DNA from 3 places in the Micromonospora sp. LA-10 genome. Region 3 is predicted to be linked to each of the others. Evidence: riboswitches for the same ligand, from Rfam matches in the RefSeq annotation. Region 3 holds a riboswitch; each other region holds the start of a gene.
What was found. Region 3 has a riboswitch for cyclic di-AMP ahead of ACSDG8_RS00510 (transglycosylase family protein). Riboswitches for the same ligand answer to the same signal wherever they lie in the genome.

Region 1 (5,719 bases), 3.2 Mb from region 3:
GGCCGGGCGGCGGGTGTCGAAGCCGTGCCGACCGCGCCGGCCCTCCGCGGTCACCGGCTCACGCCGGGCCGGTTCGGCTCCGAGCGGGTCGAGCCACACCCGCACCTGCGGCGGGGCGGCGCCGGGCTGGGCCACCGGGTCGCGCCGGGTCAGCATCGCCGCCTCGACTGTGAACTCGAACAGCCGCCAGTCGCCATGCGGCGACGCCCGGGCGATCCGGGCCAGACGGGTCACTGTGGCCGGGTCGGTCACCGGCCGCGCGCGCCCCGCGATGTACGCCTCGTCGTCGCTCTCCTCCGGCGGGAACGAGTGCAGCGCGTAGCGGCCGTCGCGTTCGAGGTCGCGGCGCTTGGGCGAGTCGATGACGAAGCACCAGAGGCCGTCGTCGGTGATCACCGGGGAGACCGGGTGGACGCGGGGGCCGCCGTCGGCGCGGACCGTGGCGAGGTAGCCGAAGCCCGGCCCGTACTGCTGCATCAGGAGGCGGATCTCGTCGGCGAGGCGGGGCTCGTCGGCGGCGAATTCGGACCAGGAAGCCATGCGGACATCCTATCGAACACGTGTACGAAGATGTAGTGCGACACGCAGGTCACCCATACCGGTCGCTATGGTGTTCCGATGCTGCTCTCCGACCGCGACCTGGTCTCCGAGATCAAGGCCGGCACGCTTGCGCTGGAGCCCTTCGAGCCCACGCTGGTGCAGCCGTCGAGCATCGACGTACGCCTGGACCGGCTGTTCCGGGTCTTCAACAACCACCTCTACACACACATCGACCCGTCAATCCAGCAGGACGACCTGACCTCGATGGTGGAGGTGCCGGAGGGGCAGCCGTTCGTGCTGCACCCGGGCGAGTTCGTGCTCGCCTCCACGCTCGAGGTGATCTCGCTGGGCGACCAGCTCGCCGGCCGACTGGAGGGCAAGTCGAGCCTGGGTCGGCTGGGTCTGCTGACCCACTCGACCGCCGGCTTCATCGACCCGGGCTTCTCCGGTCACGTCACGCTGGAGCTGTCGAACGTGGCGAACCTGCCGATCACGCTCTGGCCCGGCATGAAGATCGGCCAGCTCTGCATCTTCCGGCTCTCCTCGCCGGCCGAGCACCCGTACGGCTCGGCCGTCTACGGGTCGCGTTACCAGGGGCAGCGCGGCCCGACGCCGAGCCGCTCCTGGCAGAGCTGGCGCACCTGGCCGACGCGCTGACGGCGTCCGCAGTTGTTAAGAAGGGCCCCCTCCTCTACCGGAGGCGTTAAGAGGGGGCCCTTCCTTACACCTCAGCCGGGCCGGCCGTAGCTGTTGATGTCGCCGTCGTCGACCCGCTTCATGGTGATGGGCTTGCCGGACTGGGAGGCGTGCACCACCCAGCCGTCACCCACGTACATCGCCACGTGGTGCAGGTCGCTGTAGTAGAAGACGAGGTCACCGGCGCGCAGGTCGGCGCGGCTGATCCGTTTCGTCACGGCATGCTGCTGGCGCGCGTTGTGCGGCAGCGACACCCCGCCCTTGGCCCAGGCCGCCAGGGTCAGACCCGAGCAGTCGAAGTGGTCCGGGCCGGCGGCGCCCCAGACGTAGATCTTGCCGATCTGGGCGCAGGCGAACTTCACCGCCGCCCCGGCCGGGCCGCCGGGATAGCCGGCCGGGCAGGGCGCCGGGCGCAGCGGGCCGCCGCCGCCCTTGCCGTACACCTTGAGCCGCAGCTTCTGCAGCTTGGCGATCTCGGCGTCGATCTGCTTCTTCTTCGCCGCGAGCTGGGCCTCGGTGCGCGCCAGGCCGGCGATCATCTCGTCCAGCGGCTTCTTCTTCGCCGCCAGCTCGTCGCGCAGCGCGGCGACGGAGCGCACCTGCTCGTGCTGCCGGTGCGCGAAGCGGTCGAGCAGCTCCAGGCCGTTGACCAGCTCACCGGGCGAGCGGCTGCCGAGCAGCACGTTGACAGTGGAGAGGTTGTCGCCCTTGTAGGCGTCGGCGGCGAGGCCGCCGACCTGGCCGAGCGCGGCGTCCACCCGGGCCTGGAGGGGTGCGATCTGGCGGCCGAGCGCGTCGGCCTGCTTGCGCCGCGCGGCGAGCTGCTCGCGTACGGCGTTCACCTGCTCGATGACCGGTTCGAGCTTGTTCCAGTCGCGGTCGATCTGGGCCTCGATCTCGGTGACCGAGGGTTCGGCGTGTGCCGCGGTGGCGCCGCCGGTCAGAACGACGGCGGTGCCGACCAGCGCGGCGAGGGCGGTGGTGAAGCGGGACCTGCGGGAACGCGGCGCGGCGCTGGACCGGTCGGTGGACCGGCTCGACGACGGCCGCGGGGCATGGAGTGCCACCGGGCGTCCGTACTCCTTCTTCAGTACCGCCTACCGGGTTAGCTGACGGATTCGGGCGGGAAGGGAGCCGCCCTACCGCAGCAGCGCTGCGGATTCACCCCAGGTACCTGGTTCCCCGGCTCGCCCGTGGGCGACTCGGCGGTGTCGGTCCGTCACCGACCGGGTTGGACGGTGAGACATGCAGCCGACGATTGACCAGAGTAGGGACCACCGTTATCGATCCGCAACTTCCAGCGGCGTGACACTCCGTACGCAATGACGGGCGCACTCCCGCACGGAGGCGAAATTTTCTTTCAATCTTGATTACCTGGCGGAAAGGTATTGACCCTCGCGGGTGCGCGGAGTGAGGGTGGGAACGCAGTGACCCCCATCCCTGTCCAGGAGGTTCGATGCACCTCTCCGCCCCGCCGTCGGGCAGACGAATACTGCTCGCCGCCGCCGTGGCCACGGCCACCGCGCTGGCGACCACCGGCCCGGTGGTCGCCGCGCCGGACGCGACAGCGCCCGCCGGCGACCGCCAACAACAGTACGCCGCCGCCGCGGCCGAGTACGGCGTGCCGCAGAATGTACTGCTCGGTGTCTCCTATCTGGAGTCCCGCTGGGACACCCACACCGGGCAGCCCAGCACCAGCGGCGGCTACGGCCCGATGCACCTGACCGACGCCGCGCACATCCTCGCCACACCGGGCAGCGCCCACGTCGACGAGGACGAGGACCCGCGCGGCGACGACTCCCGCCCGCTGAAGCTCGACCCGGCCACCGCTGCGGCCCCGAAGCGGGAGACCCCGCTGCCGAGCGCCTCGCTCCAGACGCTCGACGCCGCCGCCGCGCTCACCGGGCTCGACGCGGGCACGCTGCGGACCGACCCGGCGGCGAACATCCGCGGTGGCGCGGCGCTGCTGGCGTCGTACCAGAAGGCTCTGGGCGGGCCGGTCGGCGCCGGCACCGACCCGGCGGCCTGGTACGCCGCGGTGGCCCGCTACTCCGGCGCGGACACCGCCGACGGGGCGGCGGCCTTCGCCGACGAGGTCTACGACCAGCTCGGCCAGGGCGCCACCCGGACCACCGACGACGGCCAGCGGGTCACGCTCGCCGCCACCGCCGCGAAGCCCGACCGCTCCCGGCTGGCCCGCCTCGGCCTGCGCAACGCCGAGCGACCGGACGGGCTGGAGTGCCCGGTGCGGCTGGCCTGCGAGTGGATCCCCGCGCCCTACGAGCAGCTCAGCGACGACCCGGGCGACTACGGCAACCACGACCTGGGCGACCGGCCGAAGCAGCAGAAGATCGAGTACATCGTCATCCACGACACCGAGGGCTACTTCGGCCCGAGCGTCGACCTGGTGAAGCGGGCCGACTACCTGGGCTGGCACTACACGCTGCGCTCGGTGGACGGCTACATCGCCCAGCACATCAAGACCAAGGACGTCGGCTGGCACGCCGGCAACTGGTACGTCAACGCCAAGTCCATCGGCCTGGAGCACGAGGGCTTCGCCGGCCAGGGCACCTGGTACACCGAGGCGATGTACCGCACCTCCGCCAAGCTGGTCCGCCACCTGGCGCTGAAGTTGGGCATCCCGATGGACCGGCAGCACATCATCGGCCACGACAACGTGCCCGGCATCACCGCCGCCAACGTGGGCGGCATGCACTGGGACCCGGGACCGTACTGGGACTGGTCGCACTACTTCGACCTGATGAAGGCACCGTTCCGCGGCACCGGCACGGCGCGCACCGGCCTGGTCACCATCGACCCGGACTTCGCCACCAACCGGCCCGCGTTCACCGGCTGCAACCAGCAGCCGCCCGGCGTCCCGACGCCCCGGCCGCCGGCCGAGCCGTGCCCGTCGCGCGGTTCCTCCGCGGTGATCCTGCGGACCGCGCCGAGCCCGGACGCCCCGCTCGTCAACGACCTCGGGCTGCGCCCGGACGGCACGCCGGACACCATGTACATCTCCGACCACGGCGCCCGCGCCTCCGCCGGCCAGACGTACGCGCTCGCCGGCCGGCAGGGCGACTGGACGGCGATCTGGTACCTCGGCCAGAAGGCGTGGTTCCTCAACCCGGCCTCCGCGCCCACCGCCAAGTGGGCGACCGGCTTCGTGGTGACCCCAAGGCCCGGGAAGGCCACCATCCCGGTGTACGGCCGCGCCTACCCGGAGCAGGCCGCCTACCCGGACACCATCCCGTACCAGACCATCTCGCCGCTGCAGTACACGTTCGCCGCCGGCCAGCGGTACGCGGTCGGCGGGGTGCTGCCCGGCGAGTACTACCGGGCGGTCTCGTTCGACGGTTCCGCCCCGGGTGACCGGACCGTGGTACGCGGGAAGAACCGGTACGTGCAGGTCCAGTTCGGCCACCGGATCATGTTCGTGAACCTGGACGACGTGCTGATCCTGCCGTCCCCGGTCGGCGCGCCGCGCTGACCTTTCCACGAGAACGCGAAGGCCCCCGGTCCCTGCGGACCGGGGGCCTTTCGGTGTGACCGAGGTCAGGTGACCCGGACGAAGCCGGCGAGCGGCTGGGTGTTGATGCTCGACACCTGGACCGGCTTGCCTGTCCGGGGCGCGTGCACCATCACCCCGTTGCCGAGATAGAGCCCGACGTGATGCAGATCGGAACCGAAGAACACCAGGTCACCCGGGCGTGCCTCGGAGCGGGACACCTTGCGGCCCTCGTTCCACTGCGCGCCGGTGAAGTGGGTGAGCGAGATGCCCGCCGCCTTGTACGCGTACTGCGTGAGGCCGGAGCAGTCGAACGAGTTCGGGCCGGTGGCGCCCCACACGTACGGGTCGCCGACCTGTGCGCACGCCGTCGCGATCGCGGTACGCGCGGCGCTGCTCACCACGCCGTCGATCTTCGGGCAGCCGGCTGGGCGGATCGAGGTCACCGGCAGCATGGCGGTCAGCCGCTTGATCTCCGAGTCGATCTGCTTCTTCTTCGCCGCGAGATCGTTCTGCTGCTTGGTCTCCAGCTCGATCAGCGCGTCGAGCTTCTCCTTCTGCTTGTTGTACTCGTCCCGCACCTTGAGCACACCGGCGATCTGGCGGCGCTGGTCGTCGGCGATCCGGTCCAGCATGACCAGCTGCTCGGCCAGCGTGCCCGGCTTGGTGCTCACCAACAGCGCGCCCAGCTCCTGCGACGGGCCCTGGATGTAGTAGCGGGCCGCGATGTCGCCGACCTTGTTCATGGCGAGCGTGGAGGCCAGCTCCAGCGGCACCATCTTGTCCTTCAGCGCCTTGGACTTCTTCTGGTTGGCGCGAAGCTGCGAGCGGACCTTGTTGAACTGCTCGATGGTGGGTTCTAGCTGCTCCCACTGCTTGTCGATCTGCGCGTCGATCTCGTCCACCGACGGCGCCGCGTGCGCCGGAGCCGTCAGCATCCCGGCGCCGACCGCGGCGGCCGCGACCAGGGTGACC
Region 2 (5,719 bases), 3.0 Mb from region 3:
CGCGATCGCCAGCAGCACATGCCCGTGATTGGTGAGGAAGGTCCAGTTACGGCGGCTCCCGTCCTCAACTGGTGTGGTCGCCATGGTGGTCATGCTATGGCCATCGACGGGCTCGCCCGAATCGGACGCGGCCCGGCACGGGAAAGTATGAAATGCGTATCACGAATCTTGACGTGCCCCACACGCCGTGTGACCGTGAAGTCGCGAGGCCGTACGGCCTGGTCGTTCCCCCAGGTAGACGAGGTGAGGCAGATGACGCCGAGAAGCCCGGAGCAGGCGCTCGCGGAGCTGCGCGCCGGTAATCACCGGTTCGTCACCGGCGTGCCGCAGCATCCGAATCAGGACGCCGGGCACCGGGCGGCGGTGGCCGACGGCCAGCACCCCTTCGCGGTGATCGTCGGCTGCTCCGACTCGCGGCTCGCGGCGGAGATCATCTTCGATCGCGGCCTCGGTGACCTCTTCGTGGTGCGTACCGCCGGGCACACCGCCGGGCCCGAGGTGCTCGGCAGCGTCGAGTACGCGGTCACAGTGCTGGGCACGCCGCTCGTGGTGGTGCTCGGGCACGACTCCTGCGGCGCGGTCCAGGCCGCCCGGGAGGGGGTGCGGACCGGCGCCGCCCCGGCCGGGCACCTGGGCGCGGTGGTGGACGCGGTCTCGCCCAGCCTGCTGCGGGCCGCCCGGCAGGGGATCGAGGACCTCGACGGCATCGTCGACGTCCACATCGCGCAGACCGTGGAGACGCTGCTGGCCCGGTCCACCGTGCTGGCCGAGCGGGTCGCGGCGGGGCGGTGCACGGTGGTGGGGATGTCGTACCGGCTCTCCGGCGGCCAGGTGCGGACAGTGGCGCAGGTCCCGGCGTCACTGCCCGCTCCCTCGGCGCCGGCGGACGCGGACGCGGCGCTGGCCGGCTGACCGCGGCGCCGGACGACGAGAAGGGGCCGCCCGCGGGCGGCCCCTTCTCACTGCGTCCAGGTCAGAGCATCGACATGTGGACGTGGTCGGTGTGGTTCGACGGTCCGCTGTACGAACTCCAGCCGGTGGCCGGGAACCAGATCTGCCGGTTCCAGATGACGTAGTAGATGCCCAGCCGGTCGGCGTTGCGGATGAGGAACGCGGCCACGTCGTTGCCGTACTTGCGGGTGTCGTTGTTGTGCCAGGGCGCGAAGCCGCTGTTCTGCAGCGACCAGTCGCACGCCTTGCCCTTGGGGTGCTCCCACGGCCCGCCCGGCCGGTAACAGCCCACGAAGCGCGTGTAGCCGGCGCGCCGGACCTCCTTGTAGGCGTGCAGCGTCCGCGGCGTGACGCAGCCCGAGGTGGTCGGGTCGCTCTCGCTGCACGACTCGGCCTTCCAGCCGCCGTCGGCGGTGCGGCCGGGGCCGATCTTGGCGACCGGTGAGGTGGCGTCGACCAGGCCGCCGGTGAAGCCGAGGCCGCCGACGAGCTTGAGGGCGCGCTCGGCCTGCACCTTCTCACGCTCCATCGCGTTCTTCTGCTTCTCCTGCTCGCGTACCTCGGCGTCGAGCGCGATCTTGGCCGTCTCGGCGCGGTTCTTGACCGCGTTGATGGCGGCCAGGCGCTGCGCGTTGAGGAGGTTCAGCTCGTCCAGGGCGTTGACGCGGCGGACGAACGAGTCGGGCGAGTTGCTTTCCAGCAGCATCGCCATCGCACCCATCCGGCCGGTCCGGTAGGACTGGGCGGCGAGCTGGTTGACCTGCGGGCTGAGCGCCTCGAGCTCGGCCTGTGCCGTCTGCACCTCGGCGGCCAGCCGCCGCTGGCGGTCCTGCGACTTGGCCAGCTTCGCCTTCGCCTGGAGGAAGTTGCGGTTGGCGTTGTTGATCGCCTCGGTGATGAGTGGTGGTTCGCCGTCCTCCTCGTGCCCGGACGGCTTCGGGGCCGCCGCGGCGGCGGGGGCCGCCATCGCCGAGTTCGGCCCGGCCAGCACTGCCAGCGAGGCCAGCACGGCCACCAGGGGTGTCAGCCAGCGGCGCAGGGGTGGCGTCACAGTGTTCCCTTCCGTCGGCCGCCGACCGGGTTAGCTGACGGGTTCGGGACGGAAGTGGCCCCTACCGCTCGCGCGGATTCACCCCTTGTACCTGGTTCCCCGGCTCGCCCGCAGGCGATTGGGCGGCGGCACCGCTGGCGCCGGTGCGCGCCTTCGGCGGTGACCGGCAGCGAGGTTACCCGACAGCACTCCTGCGGATCTACGTCCGGAAGCCGACCAATAGCGAGATTTCGCCGTGGCGTGCCGTGACCAGCATCGCGTTTGAAATCGATGGTCACCGTGCGGAGTGTCACCATGTCGCCTCCGTGCTTTTTCCGCCGCCGAGCGCCTCCAGCGCGTCGTCGCGTCCGCCCGGCGGACGGGGCGCGGGGGCCGCCGGCGCCGCGCCGGGCGCGCGCCGTCCGGCGGTGGTCACGATCGCGGCCAGCGCGGTCGTCAGCGGTACGGCCGCGATCAGGCCGAGCGTGGCCACCGCGCTGCGGACGATCTCCTGGGCGAGGAACTCGCTCGTGAGGATCTGGCTCACCGGGCGGGAGTCGGCGACCAGCAGGAGCAGGAGCGGCAGCGAGGCGCCCGCGTACGCCAGCACGATGGTGTTGACGGTGGACGCGATGTGGGCGCGGCCGACGCGGGTCGCCGCCCGGTAGAGCTGCCGCCGGGACAGTCCCGGGTTGGCGTGCGCGAGTTCGGTGACGGTGGCCGCCTGGGTGACTGTGACGTCGTCCAGCACGCCCAGCGAGCCGATGATGATGCCCGCCAGCAGCAGCCCGTGCAGGTCCACGTCGGCCTGGAACATGGACAGGGTGGTGGCGTCCTCGCTGCCGAAGCCGGTCAGGTGGGTGGCGGACGTGGCGAGCAGGCCGAGCACACCGGTGATCACCAGGCTGCCGAGCGTGCCGAGCACCGCCACCGACGTCTGCGCGGTGACCCCGTGCGTCAGGTAGAGCACCACGAACATGATCAACGCGGCGCCCACGATAGCCACCAGCAGCGGCGGCTGGCCGCCGCCGATGCCGGGTAGCACGAAGCCGAGCAGGATGGCGAAGCTGGCCGCCAGGCCGCCGAGCGCGGCGAGCCCGCGCCAGCGCCCGAACGCCACGATGGCGGCGGCGAAGAGGACCAGAAGCCAGATCAGCGGGGTGCCGCGCTGGTGCTCGGCGATGTTGTAGGACTTCACCGAGGGGTCGGCCGGGTCGATCAGCTCGACCAGGACGATCTTGTCGCCGACCTCGACCCGTGGCGCCCCCGGCCCGGCCGGCAGCGGCGTCTCGACCTGCCGGCCCGCGTCCGGGCCCTGCTCGGCGGTGACGGTCACGGTGCCGCAGGGCCCGCCCGCGCCCTCCGGGGCCTCCGGGGTCGGCGGGCAGGGCTCGGTGACCACCCGGGTCACGGTGCCGTGGTAGCGGGGGACGTCCGCGCCGCCGACCGGCTCCCGGTCCTGCCGGGGCCAGAGCACCAGCGCCGCGATCACGGTGAGCGCGAACAGCGGCACCACCGTGGCGACGAGCAGCCGGCGTACGCGCGGCGGCGTGGGCGGTGCGGGGCGGGTGTGGTCGGCACCCAAGGCGTCTCTCCCAACGGTCGCGGCGACGCCTGGTCCGCCGGACCGGTGTGGTCACCGGGCCGGCGCGGACGTGTCGGCCACGTCCGGGTCGTCGTCCGGCCATGGTAGGCAGCCCGGCTGGGCGCACCCGGGCACCGTGGCCGGTGCCGCGCGCCCCGCTCGGGTCAGGTCAGGCCGGCCCGGCGTCGCCGGTACTCGTCCTCGTCGATCTCGCCGCGCGCGTACCGCTCGTCCAGGATGCGCCGGGCCGTCGTCGGGCCCAGGTACTGCGGGCCGGTCCACCGCACAGCCGCCCAGACGAGCCCTGCCAGCACCGCGAGCACCAGTAGGGACCAGATCCACATCCAGCCCATCATCGGGCTCTGCCACATCATCGGGCCGCCCTCCGTCCGTCGCCGCGGGTCCGCCGGGGTCGGCCTGCCCGCCACTTCGACGGTACGACCGGCCCGACGCGTCGGCGCGGGTCGATGTGCCCGGCTCCGGGGGCCGGAGGTCCCGCTCAGCCGCGCTTCATCAGGCGGCCGACGGCGGCCATCATCTCGGTCGCCATCTCGTCGGCCCGGCCCTCGGCGGCGCCCTCGTGCATGCAGTGCCGCGCGTGGCCGTCGAGCAGGCCGAGGCCGACCTTGTCCAGCGCCGCCTGGATGGCCGAGATCTGGGTCAGCACGTCGATGCAGTAACGGTCGTCCTCGACCATCTTCTCGATGCCCCGGACCTGACCCTCGATGCGGCGGAGCCGGGCGAGGAGTTGGTCCTTGCTGGCGGTGTAGCCCCGGGTCGGGCTGGACGGCGCGGTCATGGAAACGAGGATAGCGTACCCCTCGGGGGTATGCTAACGTTCCGGCAGTACCCCCAGGGGGTATAAGATCGGAGGGCGAGATGGAGAGCACCTACCAGGTGAGCGGCATGACCTGCGGCCACTGCGTCAACTCGGTGAGCACCGAGCTGAGCGCGCTTCCGGGCGTCACCGACGTCCAGGTCGACCTGGCCACCGGCCGGGTCACCGTCACCAGTCAGAACCCGCTGGACGCGGACGCCGTCCGGGCGGCGGTCGACGAGGCCGGCTACGACCTCGTCGGTGCGTGACGGGTCCACGGACCCGCAGGAGCGAGGAGAAACCATGAACACGGCGACGAAGCTCAGCGGCTTCGCGCTCGGCCTCGTGGCGGTCTTCGGCGCGGCGTACGGGATCGGCAACCTGGCCGATCCCGTCGCCCCGGCCGCCGAGGCCCGCCACGACGACAGCGGCAGCGACCACGGGACCGGCGACACCGGTCACGGTGACGAGAACCACGCGGGCGGCGACGCCGCGCACCTGCCCGGCGGGCTGCTCGTCTCCGAACGCGGCTACACGCTCCAGCCCACCACCACGGCGGCCGGGCAGTTCGCCTTCCGGATCACCGGCCCGGACGGCACGCCGGTCACCCGCTTCGAGGTGGCCCACGACAAGCGCATGCACCTGATCGTCGCCCGGCGGGACCTCTCCGGGTTCCGGCACGTCCACCCGGAGATGGCCGGCGACGGCACCTGGTGGGTCGCCTCCCCGCTCGACGGCCCCGGCGTCTGGCGGGCGTTCGCCGACTTCACGCCCGAAGGCGGCGAGCCGCTGACCCTCGGCCTGGACGTCACGGTCTCCGGCGAGCTGGCCGCCCGGCCGCTTCCGGCGCCGGCGACCAGCACCACCGTCGACGGCTACACCGTCACCCTGACCGGCGCGCCGGAGCCGGGCCGGACGAGCCGGCTCACGCTCTCCGTCAGCCGCGACGGGCGGCCGGTCACCGACCTTCAGCCCTACCTCGGCGCGTACGGGCACCTGGTGGCGCTGCGGCAGGGCGACCTGGCGTACCTGCATGTGCACCCGGAGGGCACGCCCGGCGACGGGCGCACACCCGCCGGTCCGGCGATCACGTTCGCCGCGGAGGTGCCCTCGGCCGGGGCGTACCGTCTCTACCTGGACTTCCGGCACGGCGACACGGTGCACACCGCCGAGTTCACCGTCCTGGCCGGCGACCAGACCGCGCCGGCGCCCGCCGCGCCGGCACCCACCACCGCACCGACCCCGGACGCCGGACACGGCACGCCCGGGCACGGGCACAGTTGAGCGCCGGAGGTGCCGCGATGACTGCCACGGGAAAGGCGCTGCCCACCGCGCC
Region 3 (5,719 bases):
AACGGCAGCAGCCCGACCAACGGGCAGCCGTCCAGCTCGACCTGCAACAGCAGCAGCGTGGCCGGTCTGGGCATCCAGAAGGCCATCAAGATCATGTACAACGCCATGCTGCTGAAGACCTCGTCCTCGTCCTACCTGAAGTACCGCGTCTGGACGTTGCAGGCGGCGAAGAACCTCTACCCGAGCAGCTGCACCGAGTTCAACGCGGTCAAGGCGGCCTGGGCGGCGGTCAGCGTACCGGCCCAGTCGGGTGAGCCGACCTGCGCCGGCGGCACGCCGACGCCCACGCCGACCGCCACCACCACCCCGCCGTCGGGCGGCTGCTCCGGCAACAAGCTCGCCAACCCCGGCTTCGAGTCGGGCAACGTGAGCTGGACCGCCTCGTCCGGCGTCATCACCACCGACAGCGGCCAGGCGGCGCACGGCGGCTCGTACAAGGCGTGGCTGGACGGGTACGGCTCGTCGCACACCGACACGTTGAGCCAGTCGGTGACGATCCCGGCCGGCTGCCGGGCGACACTGAGCTTCTGGCTGCACATCGACAGCGCGGAGTCGACCACCAGCACCGCGTACGACAAGCTCACCGTCAAGGCCGGCAGCACCACGCTGGCCACCTACTCCAACCTGAACAAGGCCACCGGTTACGTGCAGCGGTCCTTCGACGTCTCGTCGCTCGCAGGCACCACGGCGACCATCTCGTTCAGCGGCGTGGAGGACAGCTCTCTGCAGACGTCCTTCGTCGTCGACGACACCGCGGTCACCCTGAGCTGACCGTGGCGTAGCGCGGCCGGTCGTCGTCCTCCCGGCGGCCGGCCGCCTCGTCGTCTCAGCCGCCTCGTCGTGTCAGGCCGCCTCGTCGTCTCCGGCCGGAGCCGCGTGCCGGGGCGGCGCCTCGTCGTGCCGGGGCGGTGCCGGGGCGATGCCGCGTCACGCGCGTGGCCGGCGCCGCGTCGTGCCGGGGCGTGGGCCGTCGGGTCAGACCGCGCGCCCGGCCTGGGACGAGGTGCCGCGGTCGCGGTGGATCCGGGCGGCCGCCTCGTGCATCGCGCGGCCGAACAGCTCGGCCTGGTCGCCCATGCTGCCGAGTCGGGCGGCGAGCGCGTCGGCGTCGGCCCGCGCCGACGCGCTGACCTGGGCGTCCAGCTCGGACAGCGCGGCGTTGGCGGCGGCGACGAGGTGTCCGCCGAGGACGTCGAGGGGCTCGTCGGCCAGCTCCGGGTCGATCGTCACGGAATCCAGCCGACCACCCTGGACGGCGACCGCGCGGACCCGCCCACCGGCGGCCGTGCCCTCGGCGCGCAGCAGGTCGGCCGGTTCGCCGTCGGCGTGCGCCGAGGCCCGGGAACGCATCGCGGTGAGCGCCTGCTGCGTGCGGGTCAGCAGCTCGTCGAGGCTCGCGGCCGCCGAGAACGGGTCGTTGGTCATATCCGCGCTTTCTTCACGTCTTAGCCGAGCACCGGTGACCCTAGCAACCGGCTCCGACGAATCGCGATCACCGGCCGTCGCGGGCCGTGTCCCGGCGCCGGGAGCAGGCCGGACACCGGCCACACGGCGTGTCGCGGACAGCCGGACGCCCGGCCGGGGCGAACCGGCCGGGCGTCCGGATCAGGTCAGCGCAGACGCAGCCGCTGACCGGGGAAGATCAGGCCGGGGTCGTCGCCGACCACTGCCCGGTTGCGCTCGTGCAGGGCACGCCAGCCGCCGTCGACGCGCTGCGCCACGGCGATCTCCGACAGCGTGTCCCCGCGCCGGACCACGTACGTCCCGACATTGGACGACGGCCGCGGCGCCGCCTTCGTCGCGGCCCGCTCCGGCGCGGCGGTCCGCTTCGGGGTTGCCTTCGTCGAGGTGGTCCTCTTCGGGGCCGTCTTCTTCGGGGTGGCCCGCTCGGACCGGGTCGCGGCGGCGCTCGCCGAGCCGCCCTTCTTGCCGCAGACCGGCCACGCGCCGATGCCCTGCCCGCGCAGCACCTTCTCCGCGACGGCGATCTGCTCGGACTTGCTGGCCAGGTCGGCGCGGGCGGCGTACTTCTGCCCGCCGTAGCCGTTCCAGGTGGCGCGGGAGAACTGGAGCCCGCCGTAGTACCCGTTGCCGGTGTTGATTTTCCAGTTGCCGCCGGACTCGCAGCGCGCGACCGCGTCCCAGTTGACGCCGGCGCTGGCCGGAGCGGCCGGGCCGAACAGGGTCGCGGCGCCGACGGCGGCGCCGGCCAGGACCGCTCCGAGAGCGGTACGGCGGCCTCGGGCTGAGTATTCAGTTGCCATGTGGATTCCTCCACGCCGACGAGGTGAGCTGTCGGGTTCGGGCCGAGGAGCCCGGCCGCCGGTGGCGGCTTCACCCCGAGGTGACGATGCACCGTGGAACGTGTGGTTCCCCCGCTCCCGCACGACGTCCGGTAACCGCGGCCGGCGGCGGGATTAGGCGTTTCCGGCCTGCGGTGTCCACGAATGCGAACGGAACCGACGCTAGGGACGGTTTGCGACGATCGTCCACTTCTTGTGACCCTGTTCACCCGGCCGGGCTACCACCGGTGGAGCTACGGTGGCAGGGCTGAGCAAGATCACGGGAGGCGTGACGGATGACCGATAACGGACACGAGCTGACCTTCGGCGGCTTCATCACCCCCGCCGCCGGGCAGCCCGACCAGGTGGTGGCGCTGGCCACGCTCTGCGAACAGGTGGGGCTGGACCTGGTCACGTTCCAGGACCATCCGTACCAGCCGGGCTTCCTGGACACCTGGACGCTGATGTCCTACGTGGCCGCCGCCACCGAGCGCATCCGCCTGGCCGGCAACGTGCTCAACCTGCCGCTGCGCCAGCCGGTGGTGCTGGCCCGCAGCGTGGCCAGCCTGGACCTGCTCACCGGCGGCCGGGTCGAGCTGGGACTCGGCGCGGGCGCGTTCTGGGACGCGATCGAGGCCACGGGCGGACGGCGTCTGTCCCCCGGCGCGGCGGTCGATGCCCTGGACGAGGCGATCCGGGTGATCCGCGAGGTCTGGGACACCGACCGGCGCGGCATGATCCGCGTCGACGGCGAGCACTACCGCGTGGTCGGCGCCAAGCGCGGTCCGGCGCCCGCGCATCAGGTGGGCATCTGGGTCGGCGCGTACAAGCCGCGCATGCTGCGCCTGGTCGGCCGCGCCGCGGACGGCTGGCTGCCCTCCCTGTCCTACCTGCCCAAGGGGCCGGACGAGCTGCCCGCCCTGAACGCGCTCGTCGACGAGGGCGCGCAGGCCGCCGGGCGCGACCCGGCCGAGATCCGCCGCATGCTCAACGTCAACGGCACGTTCGCCCGCTCGTCGGCCGGATTCCTGACCGGTCCGCCGGAGCAGTGGGTGGAGGAGCTGGCCGGGCTCACGCTGGAGCACGGCGTCACCACGTTCATCCTCGGCAGCGACGAGCCGCGCGCGATCCAGATCTTCGCCCAGGAGGTCGCGCCCGCGGTGCGGGAGCTGGTCGCCGCCGAGCGCACCGCGCCGGGCAGCGGCGCCCGCGCGGTCGCCGACGAGACGGCCGCCACCGGCGGCCCGGCCACGCTGGCGGTCACCCCCACCCCCGACCCGGGGGTACGCCTGAGCGCGCGCCGCCCCTGGGACGAGTCGACCCGGCCGACCGCCCCGCCGCCACCGGCCGGACAGGTCTACCCGCCCCGGGGACAGGCCGCCGGGCAGCACCTGGTGGACGTGCACGACCATCTGCGCCAGGAGCTGGCCCAGGTGCGCGACCTGCTGGAACAGGTCAAGCGAGGCACCGTCTCGCCGGGCCGGGCGCGGGCCGCGCTGAACGAGATGACCATGCGGCAGAACAACTGGACGCTCGGGGCGTACTGCGCGGCGTACTGCACCATGGTCACCCAGCACCACGGGCTGGAGGACGCCTCGGTCTTCCCGCACCTACGCCGCTCCGAGGCAGGGCTGGCAGCGGTGCTGGACCGCCTCGAGGAGGAGCACGTGGTGATCCACGGCGTGGTGGAAAGCGTCGACCGGGCGCTCGTGGAGCTGGTCCGGCGGCCCGGCGACCTCACCGAACTCCAGGAGGCGGTGGACCTGCTCACCGACACGCTGCTGTCGCACCTGTCGTACGAGGAGCACCAGATCGTCGAGCCGCTGGCCCGGCACGGGTTCTTCCCCGGCCAGCTGTGAGGTAGCTGACTTTTGCTTTCCTAAGTCAGGGGCGTACCGTCGACGCCATGACGGACCTCCTTGCGCAGCGTGACTCCTGGTCCACCGCCAACTGCTCCATCGCCCGGGCGCTGGAAGTGGTCGGCAACCGCACCACGCTGCTCCTGCTGCGCGAGGCGTCGTTCGGCACCCGCCGCTTCGACGACTTCGCCCGGCGGGTCGGCGTCAGCGAGCCCGTCGCCGCCACCCGGCTCAAGCAGCTCGTCGCCGACGGGCTACTCGACCGGCGCCCCTACCGCGAGCCCGGGCAACGCACCCGCGACGAGTACGTGCTCACCGCCAAGGGAAGCGACCTGATCCCGGTGCTCGTCGCGCTGCGCCAGTGGGGCGACACGTACGCCGCCGACGAGGCCGGCCCGGCCGTCCGGGTGGCCCACGACGAGTGCGGCGCCGCCGTGCACGCCCGGCTGCGCTGCGACGCCGGGCACGACGTACCGCCGAGTGAGCTGGCCGTGCTGCCCGGTCCGGGCCTGCTGTCCGCCTGACCTCCCTTCCTCACCACCTCTCGGAGCGAGACATGAAGATCGCTGGAAGCACCGCCCTGGTCACCGGCGCCAACCGCGGCTTCGGCCGGCATCTGGCCGCCGAACTCGTCGCGCGCGGCGCCACCGTCTGGGCCGGCGCGCGCAACCCGGACACCGTGGACCTGCCCGGCGTCACCCCGGTACGCCTCGACGTCACCGATCCCGCCTCGGTGGCCGCCGCCGCCGAGCGGGCCGGTGACGTGACGCTGCTGGTCAACAACGCGGGCGTGAGCACCGGCGTCGACCTGCTCGACGGCGACCTCGCGCAGATCCGGCTGGAGCTGGAGACGCACTACCTCGGCACGCTGTCGGTGGTCCGCGCGTTCGCGCCCCGGATCGCCGCGAACGGCGGCGGGACGATCCTGAACGTGCTGTCCGCGCTGTCCTGGTTCACGTTCCCTGGCGTCGGCGCGTACGGCGCGGCCAAGGCCGCCGAGTGGTCGATGACGAACGCCCTGCGCCTGGAGCTGGCCGGCCGGGGTGTCCGCGTCGCGGGCCTGCACGTGGGCTACATGGACACCGAGATGGCCGCCGCCGTACCCGGCCCGAAGGCCGACCCGGCGGAGGTCGCTGGGCTCGCTGTCGACGGCATCGAGTCCGACAGCTACGAGATCCTGGCCGACGACGTGGCCCGCCGCGTCCAGGCCGGACTGTCCGGCGGAGTGGGCGCGCTCTACCCCGCGCTCCCCTGAGCGACCCGTTTCGCCGAGGTGGCGCCGTCACCTCGGCGAGCTGGGTGTCGATCAACCTGCTGCCACAACAACCGCCGGCCACTGTCGAGGTTGGTCAGCGAAACTCCGGCCCGGGTCTCGTCGGCTGCGGAGCCTGACAAGAGGCCATCACCACAGCCAACACGGTTGGGCGGTTGCGGGCAGCGGCGCGGATGGACGCCAGGCCGCCCGCCTCACCGACCTCCGCCAGGTCCACCCCGACCCACCCATCCACCCGGACCGCCCTGCCGACCTGGGCCTGCAAAGCCCATCCGCAACCCCGGCGCGCTCCCCATCGAGTTCTG

Region 1: another riboswitch for cyclic di-AMP. It lies ahead of ACSDG8_RS16840 (C40 family peptidase); the one in region 3 lies ahead of ACSDG8_RS00510 (transglycosylase family protein).
Region 2: another riboswitch for cyclic di-AMP. It lies ahead of ACSDG8_RS14515 (coiled-coil domain-containing protein); the one in region 3 lies ahead of ACSDG8_RS00510 (transglycosylase family protein).

What each region holds. Positions count from the first base shown of each region.
Region 1 is NZ_CP195710.1:3,553,736-3,559,454, forward strand. It holds gene ACSDG8_RS16830 (pyridoxamine 5'-phosphate oxidase family protein) at 1-540, opposite strand, end outside; gene dcd (dCTP deaminase) at 619-1,197, shown strand; gene ACSDG8_RS16840 (C40 family peptidase) at 1,269-2,303, opposite strand; cyclic di-AMP (ydaO/yuaA leader) riboswitch at 2,316-2,454, opposite strand; gene ACSDG8_RS16845 (N-acetylmuramoyl-L-alanine amidase) at 2,693-4,726, shown strand; gene ACSDG8_RS16850 (C40 family peptidase) at 4,792-5,719, opposite strand, start outside.
Region 2 is NZ_CP195710.1:3,094,018-3,099,736, reverse strand. It holds gene ACSDG8_RS14525 (helix-turn-helix transcriptional regulator) at 1-93, opposite strand, end outside; gene ACSDG8_RS14520 (carbonic anhydrase) at 253-912, shown strand; gene ACSDG8_RS14515 (coiled-coil domain-containing protein) at 974-2,002, opposite strand; cyclic di-AMP (ydaO/yuaA leader) riboswitch at 2,007-2,137, opposite strand; gene ACSDG8_RS14510 (YibE/F family protein) at 2,292-3,566, opposite strand; gene ACSDG8_RS14505 (SHOCT domain-containing protein) at 3,731-3,940, opposite strand; gene ACSDG8_RS14500 (metal-sensitive transcriptional regulator) at 4,066-4,365, opposite strand; gene ACSDG8_RS14495 (heavy-metal-associated domain-containing protein) at 4,446-4,652, shown strand; gene ACSDG8_RS14490 (hypothetical protein) at 4,687-5,667, shown strand; gene ACSDG8_RS14485 (heavy metal translocating P-type ATPase) at 5,685-5,719, shown strand, end outside.
Region 3 is NZ_CP195710.1:111,019-116,737, reverse strand. It holds gene ACSDG8_RS00520 (M4 family metallopeptidase) at 1-771, shown strand, start outside; gene ACSDG8_RS00515 (YbaB/EbfC family nucleoid-associated protein) at 976-1,425, opposite strand; gene ACSDG8_RS00510 (transglycosylase family protein) at 1,611-2,264, opposite strand; cyclic di-AMP (ydaO/yuaA leader) riboswitch at 2,263-2,434, opposite strand; gene ACSDG8_RS00505 (LLM class flavin-dependent oxidoreductase) at 2,579-4,141, shown strand; gene ACSDG8_RS00500 (winged helix-turn-helix transcriptional regulator) at 4,189-4,665, shown strand; gene ACSDG8_RS00495 (SDR family oxidoreductase) at 4,698-5,396, shown strand.